2 linked regions of the Aminobacter aminovorans genome follow. The protein of the gene in region 2 binds, or shares a complex with, the protein of the main gene of each other region. Links are inferred from orthologs where the notes say so. Each region holds a gene or a part of one and is shown on either strand. Other genes may lie near its edges.

Region 1 (10,917 bases), 940 kb from region 2 along the record:
CGAGCTCGGCGCGCTCCAGCGCCCGCATATAGGCGTCCTGGTTGAGCGAGCGGGCGTAGATCGTGCGCTTGCGCGTCGAGATCTGGGCGGCCGCCATCTTGCCCTTGCGCTCCAGTGTCGGCAGCGTCAGCTGGTCGTCGGGGGCAACTGCCATGCGCACGGCGCCGTCTACGTCGGATTGCGCCACTTCGCCGCCTTTCTGCAGGATGGCATAAAGATGATCGAGCGCGCGACGCGCCTGCTCGGCTGCGGTGGCACTGCCCTTGATGGTCAGCTGGTTGCCGCGCGAGCGGATGTCGACGCCGAGTTTCTGTTCGAGACGGGCCAGGTTCTCGTCGAACTGGCCATAAAGCGCACTGGCTAGCTTGTTGTTGTCGAAGGTCAGTACGATGTGCGCCATGTCAGACGCCCCGGAGGGCAGGTTCTTGAGTTCAGCAGCGCTCAACCGTCTCTCCTCATCTGCCGTACGGCCGATCAGACCGCCTCGGCGAACAGGCTGTTGGTGCCTGTCTTCGTGATTCGCACATCAACAATGTCACCGATTTCGCCGGCCTTTTCATCAACAATAACCGGCTGCAGCCAGGGCGACCGTCCGACGATCTGCCCGGGCTGGCGGCCCGGCTTTTCGATCAGGGTCGAAATCGTCTGTCCGACCAGCCCGTCGGCGAATGCGTGCTGCTGCTCGGTGATCAACTTTTGCAGCCGCTGCAGGCGCTCGTCCTTGACCTCTTCCTCGACATGGCCGTCCATTTCGGCACCGGGCGTGCCCGGACGCGGCGAATATTTGAACGTGTAGGCCGAGGCGTAATTGGTCTGGCGCACGATCTCCATTGTAGCCTCGAAATCTTCATCCGTCTCGCCGGGAAAGCCGACGATGAAATCGCCCGACATGGCGATGTCAGGGCGGGCGGCGCGAATGCGGTCGATCAGCTTGAGATAGTCCGATGCCGTGTGCTTGCGATTCATCGCCTTGAGGATGCGGTCCGAGCCCGACTGCACCGGCAGGTGCAGGTAGGGCATCAGGGCGCGCAGGTCGCGATGGGCCGCAATCAGTTCGTCGTCCATGTCGCGCGGATGGCTGGTGGTGTAGCGCAGCCGTGCGATGCCGGGGATCTCGGCGAGGCGAAAAAGCAAGCGCCCAAGCCCCCACTCTTTGCCGTCGGCGCCCTCGCCGTGCCAGGCGTTGACGTTCTGCCCAAGCAAGGTGACCTCGCGCACGCCGGCCTCGGCCAGCCTTTCAGCCTCGGTGACGATCTGGGCGACCGAGCGCGACACTTCCGAGCCCCTGGTATAGGGCACCACGCAGAAGGTGCAGAACTTGTCGCAGCCTTCCTGGACGGTCAGGAAGGCGGTGACGCCGCGCTTGGCGACCTCGGATTTCCTCGGCTGCGGCAGATGCTCGAACTTGTCCTCGAGCGCATATTCAGTCTCGATCACTTTCTGGCCGCCACGCGCCCTCTTCACCACTTCGGGCAGGCGATGATAGGTCTGCGGCCCCACAACGAGGTCGACCGCCGACGCGCGGCGCAGGATCTCCCGGCCCTCGGCCTGGGCGACGCAACCGGTGACGCCGACGATCAGCTCGCGGCCGTTTTCCGCGCGCTCGGCCTTGAGCTTGCCCAGGCGCCCGAGCTGCGAATAGACCTTCTCGGCGGCCTTCTCCCTGATATGGCAGGTGTTGAGCAGGATCAGGTCGGCGTCTTCGATGGTCTCGGTCGCGGCATAGCCGTCGGCGGCAAGCGCATCGCTCATACGCTGCGAGTCGTAGACGTTCATCTGGCAGCCATAGGTCTTGATGAAGACCTTCTTGGCAGCGCCCGTTGCTGCGTCGGCTTTGTTGGCCGGCATGATTTCAGCGATATCGTCGATTTCCATGCGGCGCCTATTAGCGCCTTTCAACGGGAAAAAACAGACGCTTTACGCCTTCGGTGCCACTAGTCGTGGCTGGACGACGTGCGGCGGTCTGGACAGGATGGCCACCACTTCGCATCCGGCACCGCCGCCCAACGCGGTTTCTCCAAAGATCGGCGTCAAATACAGGTACTGATAGGCTCTCTCGCGCCGTCCCAAATACGGCATTTGCCGTATTGCCCACAGTCTCAGCGATAGAATATTCGGCCAACTATTGATTGAATTGGCAGCGGGGATCTGGGTGATGAAATTGAAGGTTGGAGTGTTCGCTGGTCTTTTGGCGGTAGGTATCTGCGATCACGCGCTGGCCGCAGACACTGTTGTGGTTGAACCAGGCTCGACCGCATACAACTGGTCTGGTGTCTATGCCGGCGTAATGCTCGGATATGGAACTGGCGACTCCACTGCAGTTTCCGACGGTGGCTTCGACGGATCAGCTCCTGAGGACCGAGCAGACCTGAGCCCTGGCGGGTTCGCCGGCGCAGCGGTTGCCGGCTACAACTGGCAGCGTGGCCGGTTGGTTTATGGTCTCGAAGGCGAGCTTGGGTATCTCGGAGCCAAGGACAGCTTTTGGGAACCCGAAGGGGAAGATTATTTCGGCCAAACAGAGTATGGCCTCTATGGCAGCCTGGTTGGCCGCGTGGGGTTTGCGGTAGATCGCACGCTCATTTCAGCGAAGGCCGGATTGATCGTCGCCGATATCGACTACGGATATGGTGACACCGACGACGGCGAACCGGACCCCGAAGGTTCGATCTTCGAAAGCCGGGCAAAAGCCGGGTTCACTGTTGGCGCAAGCCTTGAACATGCCTTCACGGACAACTGGGTCGGGCGCCTGGATTACTCCTATTCGGATTTTGGCTCGCATGACCGAACCGATGAATACGACGCGACCTACAAGGTCTCCGACGATATCCATATGATCCGAATTGGCATCGCCAAGAAGTTCTGATCTCAACTTTAACCCCCGCTCCAACCGGGGTTTCTTGCTCACTCAGATTTGGCGCTGTCGTCACCTCACCGCGCCGGCCTGCAATTGCAAGCCGTTGCCGCCTGGCAATTGTCAGCGCGCCGGCAACGGCTGACCAAGCGACTGCTGCATCATGTCGCGGACCCGCTCTTCCATCAGCCGCGTCGCTTCCTTGCGGCTCGACTTGGCGGAAAAGTCGATCGGTTCGCCAAAGCGGATTTCGACGTCGAGGCCGCCTTCGGCCAGCAGTTGGCCGACATGCGGCACCAGGTCCATGTCGCCGATCCAACTGGCAAGCGGGCGATGCTGGCGGCCAAGCGGAATGCCGTGGATGCGGGTATAGGCGATCGACACCGGCTGGATGACGACATGTTCGGCGGCGCCTTCGGCGATCGCCATCGAGGCGGCACCAAACAGCGTGCTCTTGAACGGCAACAGCATGTTGCCATCACCGGTGCTGCCTTCGGCAAACAGCACCATGGCATTGCCGGCGGCGAGACGCCTGGCGATCTCGCTGGCCTGGTCGCCAGACTTGCGCTTGCGCTCGCGCTCGATGAAGACCGTGCGCTGCAGCCGCGACAGGAAACCGAAGATCGGCCAGCCATTGAGTTCCGACTTGGCGATGAAGGTGACGTCGAAACGCGACCCCATCGCCATGATGTCGGTCCAGGAGATGTGGTTGGAGGCGATCATCAGCGGTCGGGTCTTCACCATCTCACCGACGACATGCACGCGCATGCCGAGCGCCTTGAGCATGGCGCGGTGCCAGATCTTCAGGATCACGGTTTCCGGCCACAAGCCGGTCTTCATCGAGATGAGTTGCAGCGGCACCAGCACCAGCGAGGCCGCAACCATCCAGAAGAGCGCGAGCCCCGTACGGATCTTTCCGATCATGTAGCGCTCGACGCCCTTATTGATTTCGGGCTTCTGGCTAGCGAAGATCGAGCCGCATGACAAGCGCGCCCGTCGCCCCTTGCGCCGACTGGTAATAGTTCGGGCGCTTGCCGACCTCGTGGAAGCCGAACTTGCGGTAGAGGCCGATTGCCGGTGCATTGGTCTCGTCGACCTCGAGGAACAGCGCCTCGGCACGCTGGGCGTGCAGTTCGCGCAACACCGCGTCCATCAAGCGCCAGCCTACGCCATGGCGGCGGTGCGACCGCGACACTGCAATCGTCAGGATTTCAGCCTCGCCGGCGGCGAGCCTTGCCAGCACGAAGCCGGCGGGTGCTTCGGCGCCGTGGCCGATCTCGCGGACGGCAAAGCCGAACACCGTGTCCTGTTCGAGAAGTGCCGAAAATTCCTCGCCCGACCACGGCCTGACGAAATCCTCGCGATGCAAGGGAGCGATTGCGGCGCTGTCGCCTGTTGTCAGGAGTTCGAGGGCATAGTCGCGCTTCAGCGGCCAGAACGGCAGTTTCATTTCTCTTCCCTAGGCAGCACGAAGCCAGCCTGCGGCTTGGCATCCGGTGCTCTCAGATAAATCGGCTTCGGTCGCTCACCATCGCCGGCCTTGCCGGCTGCGATGCGGGCATAGGTGCGGATGTCGGCGGTGGCCGACAAGGGCCCGAACGCGAACACCTTGCCGGTGGCAGCGCCGGCGATCAGCTGCGCCGCGGTGCCGGCCAGCGCGATCGTTTCCGAGGCGGCAATGGCAGCCGCCTCGTCGGGTGTCAGGACCGCCGGCTGGCGGATCGCCCGCCCATCTTCATCATAGACGGCCGCATGCAGTTCCGCGCGGCCGGCATCGAGGGCGGCAAGCACCTTGCGCGGGCCGAGCGCCTGGCGCGTTTCGGCGGCCAGTGCCTCCAGCGTCGTCACGCCGACTGCCGGGACCTTCAGCGCCAGCGAAAAGCCGCGCGCCGCCGATACCGCAACCCGCACGCCGGTGAATGATCCCGGACCGGTGGAAACGGCAATCCGCGCGAGATCGGCATAGCTCTTGCCGGCCTGTGCCAAGGCTTCGTCGATGACGCCCATCAGGTGCTCGGCATGACCCTTGCCGAGGTCACGAACGGAACGGCCAAGCTCACGGCCGGCGCCGACGTCGTAGACGCTGGCGGCACAGAGGCTTGCGGCACAGTCGATGGCGAGCAGGATCATTTCTTGCTCCGGATCGGCCGCCGGAGATGGCTGCAACGGAATGCGTTCATGTCGTCCAATTTACCACGGACTGCTTAGCATTCCGTTGGCAAAGCTCAGCCCCGTTCCTTCGCCTTGAGCTCGAGCCGGCGCTTGTGGAGGACCGGTTCGGTATAGCCGTTGGGCTGGGCGCGGCCTTCGAAGACGAGGTCGCAGGCGGCGCGGAAGGCGGTCGACTGGTCGAACTCGGGCGCCATCGGCTTGTAGAGCGGATCACCGACATTCTGCCGGTCGACGATCGCCGCCATGCGCTGCAGCGAATCCATCACCTGGATGTGCGAGCAGACGTCGTGGCGCAGCCAGTTGGCGATGTGCTGGGACGAGATGCGCAAGGTGGCCCGGTCTTCCATCAGCCCGATGTCGTTGATGTCGGGAACCTTGGAGCAGCCGACGCCCTGGTCGATCCAGCGCACGACATAACCCAGGATGCCCTGCGCATTGTTGTCGAGCTCACGCTGGATCTCGTCGGGCGTCCAGTTGGGACGAACGACGACTGGCACCGACAGGATGTCGTCGAGCCGCGCCTTGGGCCGGCTCTTCAGCTCGGCCTGGACGGCATGCACGTCGACCTTGTGGTAGTGGGTGGCATGAAGCGTCGCTGCCGTCGGCGACGGCACCCAGGCGGTGTTGGCGCCGGCGCGTGGGTGGGCGATCTTCTGCTCCAGCATCGCTGCCATCAGGTCGGGCATCGCCCACATGCCCTTGCCGATCTGGGCATGGCCCGACAGGCCGCATTCGAGCCCGGTGTCGACGTTCCAGGCCTCATAGGCATTGATCCATGGCGCCTGCTTCATGTCGCCCTTGCGCACCATGGGGCCGGCTTCCATCGAGCTGTGGATTTCGTCGCCGGTGCGGTCGAGGAAGCCGGTGTTGATGAACACCACGCGTTCCTTGGCGGCACGGATGCATTCCCTGAGGTTGATCGTGGTGCGCCGCTCCTCGTCCATGATGCCCATCTTGATGGTCTTGCGCGGCATGCCGACAAGCCGCTCGACGCGGTCGAAGATCTCGACGGCAAAGGCAACTTCCTCGGGACCATGCATCTTCGGCTTGACCACATACATCGAGCCCGCGCGGGAATTCATGCGACGCCCGTTGGCGCCGACGTCATGAAGCGCAATCAGCGCGGTGATCGCCGCATCCATGATGCCTTCGGGCACCTCGTGGCCGTCACGGTCATGGATCGCGGGATTGGTCATCAGGTGGCCGACATTGCGCACCAGCATCAACGAGCGGCCGGGCAGCGAAACGGTCTTGCCGTCGGCACCGGTATAGGAACGGTCGGCGTTCAGCTTGCGGGTGACAAGCTTGCCGCCCTTGTCGAAGCTTTCCGCGAGATCGCCCTTCATCAGGCCGAGCCAGTTGCGGTAGACGGTGACCTTGTCTTCGGCGTCGACTGCCGCGACCGAATCCTCGCAGTCCTGGATGGTGGTGAGAGCGGACTCCAGGATCATGTCGGCGATACCGGCCGGATCGGTCTTGCCGATCGCACTGTCCCTGTCGACCACCACCTCGACATGCAGGCCGTTCTTGACCAGCAGCACCGCATCGGGATTCTTTGCCTCGCCGCGATAACCGGCGAATTGTTTGCCGTCGCCCAGTACAACCGAACCGGCAGCGGTGGCAAGCTTGAGCGTGCCGCCCTCGACCGCAAGCGCAGTCACGTCAGACCAGTTGCCCGACGCCAGCGGTGCGGACTGATCGAGGAACGCCTTGGCCCAGGCGATGACCTTTTGGCCACGCTTGGGATTGTAGCCCTTGGTCTTCTCGGCGCCGTCGGCATCCGGGATCGCATCGGTGCCGTAGAGCGCGTCATAGAGCGAACCCCAGCGCGCATTGGCGGCGTTCAGCGCATAACGCGCATTCATCACCGGCACTACAAGCTGCGGCCCGGCGACGGTGGCGATCTCGGGATCGACATTCTCGGTGGTGACAGCAAAGGCTGGCCCCTCGGGGGCCAAATAGCCGATCTCGCTCAGGAACGCCTTGTAGGCCGCCATGTCGTGCGGGGCGCCATGCTTGCGGTACCAGGCATCGAGCTTGAGCTGGAAGTCGTCGCGCTTTTCCAAAAGCGCCCGGTTTTTCGGCGCCAGATCATGCACGATCGCGGCAAAACCCTCCCAGAACGCATCCGCATCCACACCCGTCCCCGGCAGAGCCTCCGAGACCACGAAGTCGTGGAGCGCGCGCGCAACAGAAAGGCCATGAAGGGAGACAGTATCGGTCATGAGATGCGCTCCAGAATTCCGGCGCCGCAGGGGCGTTCTAAATAACGTTTTCGGGCGTTTGGCACGCAAAACGCGCAGGGTCAATTCGTCGAATGTTGCAAGGCAGCAATGATTTACTGACCTCGCCGCTGCAAATCGATTTAGCCGTCAAACGGCTATCCGGGGCCGGCCACTGGCAGTGGCAAGCACATGAGCCTCGATGAACATGCGCTGGCTTTCGACCGTCGAGACCTTGAGGTCGATCGCCACATCGATCTCGGCGGCATCGGTGCCGGCGTCGCGGGCTCTTCCGGCAACGATGGCGCGCGCTTCGGCCTCCGCCAAAGCCATTGCCGCCTCCTCGTCGGTGAAGTCGCGCAGCAATTCACCGACCGCGACCCGGAACAGGCCCTCCTTGGGCTGGCTGACACGCGCCTCGGCCGTCACGCGGACCTGGCCGACCACGGCACCCAGCGCATTGGCGACGTCGGTATCCTCGGGCACCACGCATTCATTGCCGACCAATGGCGGCAGGCCGGCATAATGCAGCGGGGCCGAGGCACCGAGACCGATGACCGGACGGTCGAGCGCAACCGTGAAGCGAGCGATACCGGGATGGGCGTCGACCGCGCGCTGTACCAGCGCGTGTGCCACGGTTGCAGCACCGTCGAGCCCGTCCTCGGCGAATGCGGTTTCGAGGATCACCTCCGCCGACAGGCGGGTCAGCGTCGCCAGCACGCGTTCGGCAATCGCCTCCGGGCTCGCCGCGATCGGCTGGCCGCGACCGTCGCGCTTGCGGGCGAACAGCTCGGCGCCGAGCCTTGCCGCCGCCTCGTCCCAATTGGCCTGGCGGCCAAGCACATGGGCGGCATCCGAAGGCGTGAAGCCACAGACATGGACAAGCCCGCGCGACACCAGCCGGTTGAGCGTGGCATTCTGGGCGTTGGAGGTGAGCAAACGGTCGATCGGCTGCGGCACGCCGGTAATCTGGTCGTAGAGCTTTGCCTCCGGCGCGGTCAACCCTGCCGCCAGTTGCTCGGGCACGCCGGTGCGCACAGCGAAACGGCCATCCATGCGTCCGGGATTGGGGGCGCGCAGCTGGCGTTCCAGCTCCACAGTCACAGCCTCGCCATGGACCATGCCGGCAAGCGCCAGCGGCACAAGGCGGCGCGGGCCGAGCGACATCTTCGGCTTCAGCCCGCCTTCCTCCAGCGCCACCTCGGAATCGCCACCGAGGCCGAAGGTGCGCATTGCGACAGCCTCGACCATGGTGCGGAAGCCGCCGACGGTGGCGCCCTCGGGATCGAGGCGTGGGCGGCCGTGGTCGAGTACGGCGACATCGGTGGTGGTGCCGCCAATGTCGGAGACAACTGCATTGTCGAGCCCGGTCATGTGACGGGCGCCGACGAGGCTGGCAGCGGGACCGGACAGGATTGTCTCGATCGGCCGCTGGCGGGCGAATTGGGCAGACACCAGCGCGCCATCGCCGCGCACCACCATCAAGGGCGCGTTGATCTTGCGCTTGTCGAGAAACCCTTCGGTCGCGGCGACGAGGCGGTCGATCATCGAGATCAGGCGGGCATTAAGCAAGGTAGTCAGAGCCCGGCGCGGGCCGCCGAGCTTGGCCGACAACTCGTGGCTGGTGGTGACTGGCATGCCCGTCGCCTCGCGGATGAGGTCGCGGGCGGCGATCTCATGGGCCGGGTTGCGGGTGGCGAAATAGGCGCAGACGGCGAAACCCGAGACGGATTTCGCCAATTCCGGCAAGGCCGCTTCGAGGGCTCCGAGATCAAGCGTGCGGGCGTTGCCGTGGACGTCATGGCCGCCCTCGCACAGCACCAGCGGGTCGGTGCCGAGCGCGGTCTTCAGCCCGTCGCGGGCGAGGTCGGCCTCGGAGAAGCCGATCATCACCAGCGCCACGCGCCCGCCCTGGCCCTCGACAAGCGCGTTGGTGGCAAGCGTCGTCGACATCGACACCAGCTTGATGGCGGCGGGATTGACGCCCGCCTTGTCCAGCACCGCGTCGACCGCGCCCGCAATGCCGACAGCCAGGTCGTGGCGGGTGGTCAGCGACTTAGCCTTGGCCAGCACCTTGCCCTGCGGGCCATGTGCCTCGGACCACAGCACGGCGTCAGTGTAGGTGCCGCCGGTGTCGATCCCGAGATAGAGGGGGCCGAGATTAAGGGGATGGCTGGCGTGCATGCGCTGATGTTCCGGACTTGGTGGGCTCCGTCCCGCTTAGCCGATATCGCCCGCAAAGCAAAATTGGCCAGTTGCGGCCAAGCAGGGGGGCAGCCCAAGGCGCTTCCCCATTTTCTGCCTGCCTCGTGCCGCGCACGCCTGTCTCGCGACGAAGCCTGCCCTCCGCTATGGCTCCGGGCGCTTAGCCGTTTGCCAAGCCAAATCGTTGGCTTGTCATCGACCTTCGGTCGACCACGACACGCTCTTGTGGGTGTTGTCGCACCAGGGCTTGTTGGCCGACTGGCCGCAGCGGCAAAGCCAGACTTTTGTCGCGCGGTCGATCGTGTGGCCGGTGCCGGTGACGATCTCGACATTGCCCTCGAGCTTGAGGTTGCCATTGGCCTGCGGCGTGACGACCAGCGGGCCGTCGCGGACGGCGAGCGGCTGGCTTTCCTTCAGCGCCGGCTCGCCGGTCGCGGCAAAGCCGGTCTTGGTGTGGCTGCCGTCGCAGAACGGCTTGTTCTCAGAGGCGCCGCAGCGACACAAGGTGGCGCGATGGAAGGTCTCGCCATTGAAGACGATCTCGGCATGCAGGGCGAGCGGCCCGTTCTCGCGGATGCGAACGGTGTTGACCACCGGCGGCGCCTCAGCCGGCCCGCCATCCCTGCGGCGATAGGTGATGGCGCCCGAAGGACAGCTTTCGGCGATCGCCACGATCTGCTCGACAGACGCCGCGTCGGGATGGATCCACTCGCCCGGCGCATTGGGCTCGAAGACATGCGGATTGGCGAGAACGCAGTTGCGCGAATGGATGCAGCGACGACCGGAAAAACCGACATCGATCTTCTCGCCCTCGACCATGCCCTTGGCCATGTATTTCGCGGCCTCCGTGGATATGGGTGGAGCTTATCGTTACGGCGTGCGCTGGCAAGGGCTGCTTGCGCTAGACGCAGATTCTGAGAGCTTGCGTTCCTTCGCCCCCCTCTGGCCTGCCTGCCATCTCCCCCACAAGGAGGGAGATCACGCTGTCATCGTCGCCGCGCCCAATCGCTGAGACAGTAAGCTGAACCCCCGCAGTCTTGCAGGACTTGCGCCGCCGGCGACGCGACTAATCTCCCTCCTTGTGGGGGAGATGCCCGGCAGGGCAGAGGGGGGGTGCGAAGAAACACTACCAAGCAGGAAATAGCGCAGGAGCCTACGGGACAAGATCGTCCGTCAGCCCTGCGAAATCTGCTCGTCCTGCTCGACCGTCAGCGGTTTCACTCCTGCCGGCAGCGGTTCGACGGCAGGCTGCACTGCCGCCGGCGGGGCGGCGACGGGTGCCGGGGGCACCCTAGCGCGGGCAGCGCAGGCGGAGAGGATTGCCAGGGCAAGGAAGGCGGCGAGCAGTTTCATGGGGCGGGCGTTAAGGGCAAGGTGTGGCGGGATCGCGGCAGCAGATGAGCCCGAGGTACCGGCAAGGTCAAGCCATCGCTTGCCGGCCCTCGTGGGCAGCTGCTGACAGAAGCC
Region 2 (10,867 bases):
GACGGGTCATCAGCCCGGCGACGGCCTCGTTGATGGTGATGGCGTTGTCGAGCAAGGCAGCAACGGCCTCGATGATCGGAGCCTCGATGCCGCGCTCGCGGGTCAGGCGGGCGGTGATGTAGGCGGTGGCGACACCTTCGGCGAGCGGCCGGCCGGCGAGCTCTTCGCCTTTGCCGAGCGCCACGCCATAGGCGAAGTTGCGTGACTGCACCGACGAGCAGGTGAGCATCAGGTCGCCGAGACCAGACAGGCCCATCAGCGTTTCGGGCCGGGCGCCGAAGGCGGCGCCGAGGCGACGCAGTTCGACGAAACCACGGGTGACGAGGGCTGCCTGGGCCGAAGCGCCGAGGCCGGCCCCGGTGACGGCGCCGGCGGCGATGGCAAAGACGTTCTTCAGCGCACCGCCGATTTCGACGCCGATCAGGTCGTCGCTGGAATAGCAGCGCAGGTTGGCAGCCGAGAAGCGCGTCGCAAGTGCCGAGGCCAGAGCTTCGTCCTCGGCGGCGACGACGACGGCCGTGGGCAGACCACGCGAAACATCGGTGGCGAAGCTTGGACCGGACAGAGCCGCGACCGGATTGTCGGGGAGGATGGCACTCGAGATATCCGCCAGGAGCCGGCCGGTGTCACGCTCGATGCCTTTCGCGCAGAGCACAAGCGGGACATCGTCGGCGATATGCTGCTTGACCTCGGTCAGCACGCTGCGCAGCGCCTGTGCCGGGGTGACGACCAACACGCAGTCGGTGCCGGCCAGCGCCTGGGCAAGGTCGGTCGTGGCTGTAATGCCGGTCTCGAAGGTGATGCCGGGTAAATAGCGCGGGTTGGTGCCCCTGGCGATCGCCGCGACGCTCTCGCCGTCGCGGGCCCAGAGCGTGACGGCATGGCCGGCGCGCAGCATGGCCAGCGCAAGTGCGGTGCCCCAGGCGCCGCCGCCGAGAACCGTGACTTTGTATGCGCTCATGCCTTGGCTCCCCGCCTGCCGGAACCGACTACAGGTGCCGACACGCTATCCAGCGGCCAGCGCGAGCGCGGCACAAAATCGAATGCGCCCGGCTCGACGAGATCGGCGCGCAGGCGCTCGATGCCAGCCCAGGCGATCATCGCGGCATTGTCGGTGCACAGAGCCATGGGCGGCGCGATGAAAGCAAAGCCGTTCTTGGCGCAGAGCTTTTCCAGCATGGCGCGGATCTGCTTGTTGGCAGCGACGCCGCCGGCGACCACGAGAGCGGGGGCGGCCGTATCAGGAAACTCGGCGCGGAAGCGGGCCAGCGCGCGCTTGACCCGGTCGCCGAGCGTATCGGCAACCGCCGCCTGGAAGGAGGCGCAGATGTCGGCAACATCCTGGTCGCTGAGTGGCGCCACCGATGTTGCTGCCTGGCGCACCGAGGTCTTGAGGCCGGAGAAGGAAAAGTCAGGCTGGGCCGAGCCTTTCATCGGGCGCGGGAAGACGAAGCGGGTGGCGTCGCCTGCCTGGGCCGCCTTTTCGACGTTGGGGCCACCCGGATAGGGCAGTGCCAGCATCTTGGCGGTCTTGTCGAAGGCTTCGCCAAGCGCGTCGTCGATGGTGGTCGCCCAGCGCTGGTAATTGCCAACGCCCCTGACCAGCACGATCTGGGTATGGCCGCCTGAGACAAGCAGCAACAGATAGGGGAATTCCAGGCCGTCGGTGAGGCGCGCCGTCAGCGCGTGGCCCTCGAGATGGTTGATGGCGATCAGCGGCTTGCCGGCGGCAGCGGCGATCGCCTTGGCCGTCATCAGCCCGACGATCAGCCCGCCGACGAGGCCGGGACCAGCGGTGGCGGCGATTGCGTCGATGTCCTCAAGAGCAACGCCGGCATCCTCGAGCGCTGCCTCGACGATACCGTCGAGCGCCTCGACATGGGCGCGCGCGGCGATCTCCGGCACGACACCGCCAAAGGCCGCGTGTTCCTCGATCTGGCTGAACACTGTGCTCGACAGGATGCGTGGCGGCTGCCCGGATTCGAGCGCAACGACGCTGGCCGCGGTTTCGTCGCAGCTCGTCTCGATGCCAAGAACACGGATCAATTGGTCGCTACCCTGCATGATTGCCCGGTGGTAATTTCCTAGATAGGAGGTACGGGACCGCCCCGCCAGCGCGGGGTTATCACGGACCAAGCGCTATGCAAACTAGAGCCTTGAGAATCGGAACCCGCGGCAGCCTGCTGGCGCTCGCCCAGGCGCATGAGACGCGTGCGCGGCTGATGGCGGCGCATGGCCTGCCGGAAGCGGCGTTCGAGATCGTGACGATTTCTACCAGCGGCGACCGCATCCAGGACCGGCCACTGTCGCTCGCCGGCGGCAAGGGGCTGTTCACCAAGGAACTGGAAGAGGCGATGTATTCCGGCGAGATCGACATCGCCGTGCATTCGTCCAAGGACATGCCGACGCAGCTGCCAGAGGGGCTCGAACTGTCGGCGTTCCTGCCGCGCGAGGACCCAAGGGATGCGTTCATCGGCCGCGCGGCACCCAGCATCATGGAACTGCCGCAAGGCGCCGTCGTCGGTTCGTCGTCGCTCAGGCGGCAGGCGCTGATCCGGCGCATGCGGCCCGATCTCGACGTGGTGATGTTCCGCGGCAACGTGCAGACCCGGCTGAGGAAGCTCGATGAGGGCGTGGCCCAGGGTACGATCCTCGCCAATGCCGGCCTGCGCAGGCTTGGGCTCGAGGAAGTCATCACCGACCTGATGCCGCTCGACGCCTTTCCGCCGGCCCCGGGTCAAGGTGCCATCTGCATTGAAAGCCGCATCGGCGATACCGACGTCACCAACATGCTCCAGGCGATCGATCACAGGCCTACCGGCCAGGCCCTGGCCTGCGAGCGGGCGTTTCTGGCAGCTCTCGACGGTTCATGCCGGACACCGATCGCCGGCTATGCCGAGATCGAGGGCGACAGGCTGTCTTTCTCCGGGCTTATCCTGACGCCGGATGGTACGATGTGGCACGAGGCCAAAGCCGAGGGCCCGGTTGCGGATGCTGCCGAGATCGGCCGTAATGCCGGCGACGAGGTGCGGGCACGGGCCGGCACCACATTCTTCGAAGGATGGAGCTAAATGGCACAGCGGGTGCTGGTGACGAGGCCGGAACCCGGCGCCACCCGCACCGCGCGGCGCCTTGAAGCACTCGGCTTCGAACCAGTCCTGCTGCCGCTTTCCGAGACGCGGCCGCTGCCGGTGGCCCGCGAAAGCGTGCCAGCCAACGCTACAGCCATTGCCATCACCAGCGCCAATGCGCTGCGCCATGCGCCGAGCGGGCTGATCGAGCGCCTGAGCCGGCTGCCTTGCCATGCGGTGGGGGCCCGAACGGCCGAAAGCGCGCGCCGGGCCGGCTTCCTGTCGGTCAATGAAGGGCCGGGCGATGCCGCGGCGCTTGCCGACATGATATCAATCGAACTCGGCAAGGCGACTGTCGCCTATCTCTGTGGTCGGGTGCGGATGCCGGATTTCGAGCGCCGTCTCGGCGTCCATGGCATCCGGGTGGTACCGATCGAAACCTATGACACTGTCGCGCTCACTCCGGCGCCGTCCTTCGTACGCCAGCAGCTTGGCGGGCAACCAATCGATGCCGTGCTCGTTTACTCGGCGCGTGCCGCCGCGGCCTTCGGTTCGCTGATGGAAACGCAGGCCGAGGCGGACCACCTGATGCGGAACGCGAGCTGTCTTTGCCTGTCTGGCCGCATTGCCTCCGCACTGGTCGGCGGGCTCAGGGTCGAGGTCGCACCCGACCCGAATGAGGATGCGCTGCTGGCGCTTCTCGGCGATCCGGACTGAAGGGAGGCTACTTGCCATCAACCGGCCTTTTTTCGCGGGACGGTGGGTGTTACTGATTTTGATCTTCGAACCCCGCATCTGCCGCGGGATCTATGCCAACGAAATCGCGGAGCCCCAAGTATGGTCAAGACGCCGAAGACGCGCCATTCGAAGACGCATCGCGATCCGGTGACGATCGAGCTGGAGCCGGGCGCGGTGTCCCGCGTCGAAGAGGCGGCCAAGCCCGAAGCTGAGGCAGAAGCTGTCGCGGCGACGATCGGCGACGAGGCGATGGGATCGGCCGAGACACTGTCGGCGGAAACGGCCGCGCAAGCCGATAGCGGCTACGCCTCATATGACTACAGCTTCGACAATGGAAATTCGGCCCAAACGGCCAAGGCAGAGGCATCGTCGAGCGCTGCTTCCTCGAACCCGGCTGGCCCACGCGCAGCTGCTGCTGCGCCTCCGGCGACGTCATCGGGGCGTCAGTCTGCCTCGGGGCTGCTGCCGGGCCTGGCGGGCGGCGCGATTGCGCTGCTGGTGGCCGGTGGGTTGCAATATGCCGGCGTGCTCGGCACGCCGGGCGCCGGAAACGACGAAAACGAACAGGTGCAGACCGAAATCGCCTCGCTGAAGTCCCAGCTGGCCAATCTAGGTGCTGCCGCCAATGGCGAATTGGCGCTGAAGGGCGAGGTTGACGGCCTTGCCGCTGCTGTCCAGCAGGTGAAGTCGGACATCGAGGCGCTGAAATCGACGGCTGGCCAGGCCGGCTCGAATGAGGCGCTTGCAACGCTCGACGACCGCATCAAGCAGGTCGAAACCACTGTGACCTCGCTTAGCCAGAACAACGGCGCTTCGAGCGAGATCGCCGCACTTGCCGAGCGCGTCAGTGGGCTGGATGCGGCGGTGAAGTCTGCGGGCGAGGCAGCGACGGCCGACGATGGCAAGATCACGACGCTTGAGCAATCGGTTTCAGCGCTCACCTCCAAGGTTGATGCGCAGGCATCACAGCCCAAGATCGCGCTGGCGATTGCCGCCTCAGCGCTGAAGGCGGCGGTGGATCGTGGCGCGGGCTTCGGCGCCGAGCTTGAAACCTTCGCGGCGATTTCCCCCGAAGTGCCGGAACTGGCGGCACTCAGGGCACATGCCGAAAAGGGCGTGCCGACGCGCGCCGATATCGTGGCCGAAACCGATGCGGCGGCGAATGCGATGATAGCGGCGGCCAAGCCGGTCAAGGAGGATGCCGGCATCCTCGAACGGCTGGTGTCGAGCGCCGAGCAGTTGGTTCAGGTGAGGCCGATCGGCGCGGTCGAGGGCACCGGCGTGCCGGAGACGGTGGCGCGCATGGAGGTGGCTGTCAACCAGGGCGATTTCGCCAAGGCGCTGGCCGAATACGACACGCTGCCTGAGACGGCGAAGGCCGCCGGTGCAGACTTCGTTGCCAAACTCAAGGCGCGGCTCGACGTCGAAACGCTTGTCGACAAGCTTGTCGCCGGCGCGATGAAGGCATGAGGGACGCCAGATGATCCGTATCCTGTTCTATCTGGCCATCGTCTTTGCGCTCGGGCTGGGATTTGCCTGGCTGGCGGACCGTCCCGGCGACATGGTCGTGACCTTCAGCGGTTACCAGTACAAGGTCAGCCTGATGGTGGCAGCGGTGGCGATCACCGCAATCGTTGCGGCAACGATGTTGACCTGGTGGCTCACCAAAGCGGTTTGGAATAGCCCTTTCACCATCGCCCGCCATTTTCGTGCCCGCCGGCGTGACCGCGGCTACCAGGCATTGTCGACCGGCATGATCGCCGCCGGAGCGGGCGACGCCGCACTTGCGCGCAAGAAGAACAAGGAAGCCGCCAAGCTGATCAACTCGGACCAGGAACCGCTGATCCTGCTGCTCGATGCCCAGGCGTCGCTGCTGGAAGGCGATCACGACACGGCGCGGCAGAAGTTCGAGGCGATGCTGGACGATCCCGAGATGCGCCTGCTCGGCCTGCGCGGGCTTTATCTCGAAGCCGAGCGCCTCGGCGACCGGGCCGCAGCACGCCATTATGCCGGCCGCGCTGCGGGCCTTGCGCCGCAGCTTGGCTGGGCAGCAGATTCGACGCTCGAGGAAAAGACCGAGCGCGGCGACTGGGATGGCGCGCTGGCGCTCATCGACGCGCAGAAATCGACACGCCAGATCGAGCGTGACGTCGCCAACAACAAGCGCGCGGTGCTGTTGACCGCCAAGGCGATGTCGCTGTTCGAAGGTGATTTCAATGCGGCGCGGGTCGCTGCCCTCGAAGCCAACAGGCTCCGGCCCGGTTTCGGCCCGGCGGCGGCGATTGCCGCCAGGGTACTGTTCCGCCAGAACGACGTGCGCAAGGGCTCGAAGGTGCTGGAAACAGCCTGGAAGACGGAGCCGCTGCCCGACATCGCCGAGCTCTACGTCCATGGCCGTCCCGGCGATGCCGTGCTCGACCGGCTGGTGCGAGCGAAGAAGCTGCAATCGCTGAAGCAGAACCATCCGGAATCCTCGCTGGCCGTGGCGCGGGCGGCACTCGAGGCCCAGGACTACATGCTGGCACGCTCAGAAGCCGAGGCTGCGGCACGGATGCAGCCGCGCGAGGGCGCCTATCTGCTGCTTGCCGACATCGAAGAAGCGCAGAGCGGTGATCAGGGCAGGGTGCGGCAGTGGCTGTCGCGCGCGGTGCGCGCGCCGCGCGACCCGGCCTGGGTGGCCGACGGCGTGGTATCGGAGCGCTGGGCGCCGTTCTCGCCCGTCACCGGCAGGCTCGACGCCTTCGAATGGAAGGCGCCGGAAGAGCGGCTCGGTCATCTGATCGAACAGGACGGCGAGCCGGCCGAGCGGGTCTCGATCCCCAGCATTCCAGCAGCCCAGCCGGCCGGCGACGACATTGTCGACGTGATCGTCGAGGACGAAGTGGTGCCGGAGACCATGGCAGCGCAGCCCGCGCCTGCGTACGCCCTGCCGCCGGCGACCGATGGTGCGACCCTAACCGACGACGACAAGGCCGAACCGATCCGCCTTCCCGACGACCCCGGCGTCGACCCCGAAGTGGAGCGGGCAAACGCCCAGAAACGGTTCCGTTTGTTTTGATTTCAGCTCGACCCCAGATCTAGGCTTGGCCCAAACAGGAACCGACGATGTTCGAACGCATGATTTCGTTTCTGAAGGATCTTCCGGCGGCAGCCTCCAAGGCGTCCCGCGAGGACGATCCGCGCGTTGCCGCGGCCGCGCTGATGTACCATGTCATGGACGCCGACGGCGACCGGCAGGACGTCGAGTGGGAGCGGGTCAAGCAGTTGCTGAGCCAAAGCTATAGCATTTCGGGGCCCGAGCTCGACCGGTTGGTCAAGGCTGGCGAACAGGCCGACAACGAGTCAATCGATCTCTACGCCTTCACCAGTGTGCTCAAGCGCAGCCTTGACGATCAGGCGCGCAAGGACTTCATCGGCATGATGTGGGAACATGATGTGGGAAATCGTCTATGCCGACGGCGAGTTGCACGAGATGGAGGACAACACCATCTGGCGTATCGCCGAACTGATCGGCGTGGAAAGCCGCGATCGCGTCGAAGCCAAGCGCAAGGCGGCTGAGATGGCGCAGCGCGCGATCGGACCCGAAGCGGACGAGTAGCTGTCAATGCCGGGCAAGGCGCGACCCAGGATCCTGGTGGTGCTTCATCAGGAGCATTCGAGTGCCGGCCGGGTCGGCCATGTGCTGATCGAAAACGGCTTCGACCTCGACATCCGCCGGCCACCGCTCGGCGACGACCTGCCCGACACACTGGATGGACATGCCGGCGCCGTGGTCTTCGGCGGCCCGATGAGCGCCAATGACCACGACGAATTCGTTCGCCGCGAGACGGACTGGCTTGCGGTGCCGCTCAGGGAAAACAGGCCGTTCCTCGGCATCTGCCTCGGTGCCCAGATGCTGGTCAATCATCTCGGCGGCAAGGTCGAGGGACATGGCGAGGGACTTGTCGAGATCGGCTGGTACCCGATCAAGGCGACCGAGGAAGGTCGCAAGCTGATGCACTGGCCTGACATGGTCTACCAGTTTCACCGCGAGGGCTTTTCGCTGCCCAAGGATGCGGTCCTGCTGGCATCGTCCGACAGCTACCCCAACCAGGCCTTCCGCTACGGCGACAATGCGTGGGGCATCCAGTTCCACGCCGAACTGACACGCGTGATGATGCAGCGCTGGGTGGTGCGCGGCGCCGAACGCTTCGTTTTGCCGGGTGCCCAGCCCGGCCGCGACCATCTCGGCGGCCGACTGATCTGGGACATGCACCTCAAGCGCTGGCTTGACGAATTCCTGGTCCGAATCTTCGGCGAGCCGGTCAGGGGCTGAGGCTTATTTCCTGCCTTCGCGGGCATTGATTTCGCCTTGCTGCGTGTCGATCGCCGCTCTCTGCACCTTGGTGTTCTGGCCGGCGCCGATGATCCAGCGGCCACCATCCTTGACCAGCACATAGAGCGGCGAACCCTCGAGTTCACCGGCGATAGGCGTGCCGTCCTTGTGAACCGGGCGCTGACGGATATTCACCGCCGCGACCTCCGGCCTCAGCATAGTGACATGGGCAACGTCATAGCGCGCATACTGGTCGCCCAGGTCAGGCGTCAGCACCTTGCGGGTGAAATCGGCGATCTCGGCCTTGCTGGCAAAGCGCCGGCCAAAGGCCGTGACCCAGACAGCGTCGGGGCGAAACAGGGCGAGGAAATCGTCGGCGGAGCGCTCGTTCTGCGATCGCTCGACTTCGGAGATCAGCTTGTTGATCAAAGCCAGGTGGTTGTCGCCCACATTGGCCATGGTCATTCCGCACCATCCCGATGCTCGCAGAGTGTTCTTCATTGCCGCGATCCGGCAGGGCAAGCATCGCAATCGCCTAATCGATGCAGAGGCATGTATGAATACGTTGCGATATTTGCAACGCTGGCGAAGCAACCAGTATCTGAACGTTCAGACGTGCCGGTCGAGGCGCCTGACCTTACGCAGGGCCGGGAACGTCCAGGCCCAGATGCCGGCGACGGCGATGGCGCCGATGCCGCCGAAGACGACGGCGGGAGCGGTGCCGACAAGGGCGGCCATGGTGCCGGCGCGGAACTCACCAAGCTCGTTGGAAGCGCCGACGAAAACGCCGTTGACCGCGTTGACGCGGCCGCGGACATGGTCGGGTGTCCACAGTTGGATCAGCGTTTCCCTGATGTAGACGCTGACCATGTCGGTGGCGCCGAGTAGCGCCAGCGCTGCAATCGACAGCCATGGGATCGTCGAAACCCCAAAGATCGCAGTGGCGACGCCAAACAGGGCGACGAAGACGAACATGATGATGCCGGCGTGGTCGCGGATCGGGTGCCCGGCGAGCCAGACGGCGACGATGATGGCGCCGACGCCGGGGGCGGCACGGAGAAGGCCGAGGCCCCATGGCCCGAGGTCGAGGATGTCGCGTGCATAGACCGGCAGCAATGCCACGGCTCCTGACAGCAGCACGGCGAACAGGTCGAGCGAGATGGCGCCGAGCACGACCTTTTCGCCCCAGATGTAGCGGAAGCCGGCAAACAGGGTCTCGACGGATGGCTTGTCGGTTTCGCTGCGCTGGACCGGCCGGGGGATGGAGAAGATCAGAGCCGTCGACGCCAGCATCAGAACTGCGGCAGCCCCGTAGGCTGCCTCAGGTGACAGGCCGTAGAGCAGGCCACCGGCAACCGGGCCGACGATCGTCGCCGTCTGCCAGGCCGACGAATTCCAGGCGACTGCGTTGGCGAAATCTTCCAACGGCACGAGGTTGGCGACCAGCGACGCCGATGCCGGGCCGAAGAAGGCGCGGGCGATGCCGAAAACCGCGAGCACGGCAAAGATCGGCAACGGACTTGCCATGCCATGGAAGGTCAGCGCCAGCAGCGCGGCGGCACAGGCGGCTTCAGCCAGGGCGGACAGACCCATGATCAACCTGCGGCCAAAACGGTCGGCAACGACGCCCGTGACCAGAACCAGAAGAAGCGCGGGGGCGAACTGGATGACGCCGACGAGGCCAAGGTCAAAGGGGTCGCGGGTCAGGTCATAGATCTGCCAACCGACTCCGACCGAGATGATCTGGGTCGAGAATGTGCCAAGGAAGCGCGCCACCCAGTAGCGCGAGAACGCACCATGGCGGAAGGCGGCGAAGCGCTGTTCTGGTGCCGTAGCGGTCTGGGATGTCATCGGGACGGGCGAAAGCACCTGTTGCGGCGCCGGCCCGGATCGCGCCAGCTGACACGCGCTGCATAGCGCAGTTTGCGGGCGGGAGGGCGGACAAAATTGTCTGGATCAAGACTTTTCGGGCCTGGTTGCCAGCGCGGCCCGGCACGTAACGCCACACGTCGCGCCACCGGTCCAACGCTGCACGGTCTGGCGAGGCTGCTACCTGACGAAGACCGTAACCGCGCCATCATCGCCGATGCTCGCAGCGACGATGGCCGAGGTGTCAACCGTCTGGGCATCGACCTGCCTTTTCAGTTCGCTGTTGGCCATGATAGCGGCCTGCACGCCGGTGATGTCGGCTTCATTTTCGACGACGGCCTTGTCCAGCGCCTGCTTGTCGCTGCCGCTGACGATATCGGACAGTTTGACGACCTGGACGCTGCCCACCGCCGTCATCGCCTGGATTGCGGTTGCGGTGCTCCGGCTTGCCTCGATGGCTGACATGACGGTGCCAAGATCCGCTTTGGCGCCAGTGCTGGCCGTTGTGGAGCTATCGAGTTGCGTAGCCGACTTGTTGGCGTCCCCGGCGACAGCAGGCGCTGTGAGCGCCGCATACGCGGCCAGGATCGCAATGGCGATTGAATGTCTCATCATTTTCCTCTCGAATCTTTGGGCCGCCCGCGTAGGTGACTAACCGACCTCGCCGGCTTCGGTTCCGCCAAAAATGGCGTTTCGAGCAAAGTTCGACGTCAGATGCGGGAAGAGAGTTGAGCCCGTACAAGGCATTTGGCAGCGCTATCCCAAGGTCAGGCCCAAGGTCGGTGCAGCCGACTATGCTCCCATCACCCACAGCACCGCGCTTGATGCCCCAAAAACCACGGCGAGATAGAACCAGTCTGTCCAATCCATCAAT

What was found.
Region 1: the proteins of tsaD (region 2) and tsaB are in contact, whole or in part, in a solved structure (PDB 4WQ4), measured with the Escherichia coli proteins. The link is inferred for Aminobacter aminovorans from one-to-one orthologs.

What each region holds. Positions count from the first base shown.
Region 1 is NZ_UFSM01000001.1:40,857-51,773, forward strand. What follows is about bases 3,140-5,976. They hold tsaB (tRNA (adenosine(37)-N6)-threonylcarbamoyltransferase complex dimerization subunit type 1 TsaB), read right to left. Parts: upstream 4,982-5,976; coding sequence 4,298-4,981; downstream 3,140-4,297. Other genes in these bases: olsA (lyso-ornithine lipid O-acyltransferase), read right to left, coding at 3,140-3,775; DY201_RS00210 (GNAT family N-acetyltransferase), read right to left, coding at 3,813-4,301; DY201_RS00220 (malate synthase G), read right to left, coding at 5,077-5,976. Also shown: DY201_RS00190 (PhoH family protein), read right to left, coding at 1-400; tRNA (N6-isopentenyl adenosine(37)-C2)-methylthiotransferase MiaB, read right to left, coding at 475-1,875; DY201_RS00200 (outer membrane protein), read left to right, coding at 2,156-2,863; more of olsA, read right to left, coding at 2,975-3,139; more of DY201_RS00220, read right to left, coding at 5,977-7,248; DY201_RS00225 (hydantoinase/oxoprolinase N-terminal domain-containing protein), read right to left, coding at 7,396-9,429; DY201_RS00230 (CDGSH iron-sulfur domain-containing protein), read right to left, coding at 9,643-10,281; DY201_RS28660 (hypothetical protein), read right to left, coding at 10,624-10,803. UniProt on the Escherichia coli protein: Required for the formation of a threonylcarbamoyl group on adenosine at position 37 (t(6)A37) in tRNAs that read codons beginning with adenine.
Region 2 is NZ_UFSM01000001.1:982,914-993,780, forward strand. Bases 1-2,787 are described here. They hold tsaD (tRNA (adenosine(37)-N6)-threonylcarbamoyltransferase complex transferase subunit TsaD), read right to left. Parts: upstream 2,044-2,787; coding sequence 958-2,043; downstream 1-957. Other genes in these bases: DY201_RS04815 (NAD(P)H-dependent glycerol-3-phosphate dehydrogenase), read right to left, coding at 1-961; hemC (hydroxymethylbilane synthase), read left to right, coding at 2,142-2,787. Outside these bases: more of hemC, read left to right, coding at 2,788-3,071; DY201_RS04830 (uroporphyrinogen-III synthase), read left to right, coding at 3,072-3,788; DY201_RS04835 (COG4223 family protein), read left to right, coding at 3,909-5,279; DY201_RS04840 (heme biosynthesis protein HemY), read left to right, coding at 5,290-6,867; DY201_RS04850 (glutamine amidotransferase), read left to right, coding at 7,414-8,124; DY201_RS04855 (SgcJ/EcaC family oxidoreductase), read right to left, coding at 8,128-8,589; DY201_RS04860 (MFS transporter), read right to left, coding at 8,734-9,975; DY201_RS04865 (hypothetical protein), read right to left, coding at 10,174-10,608.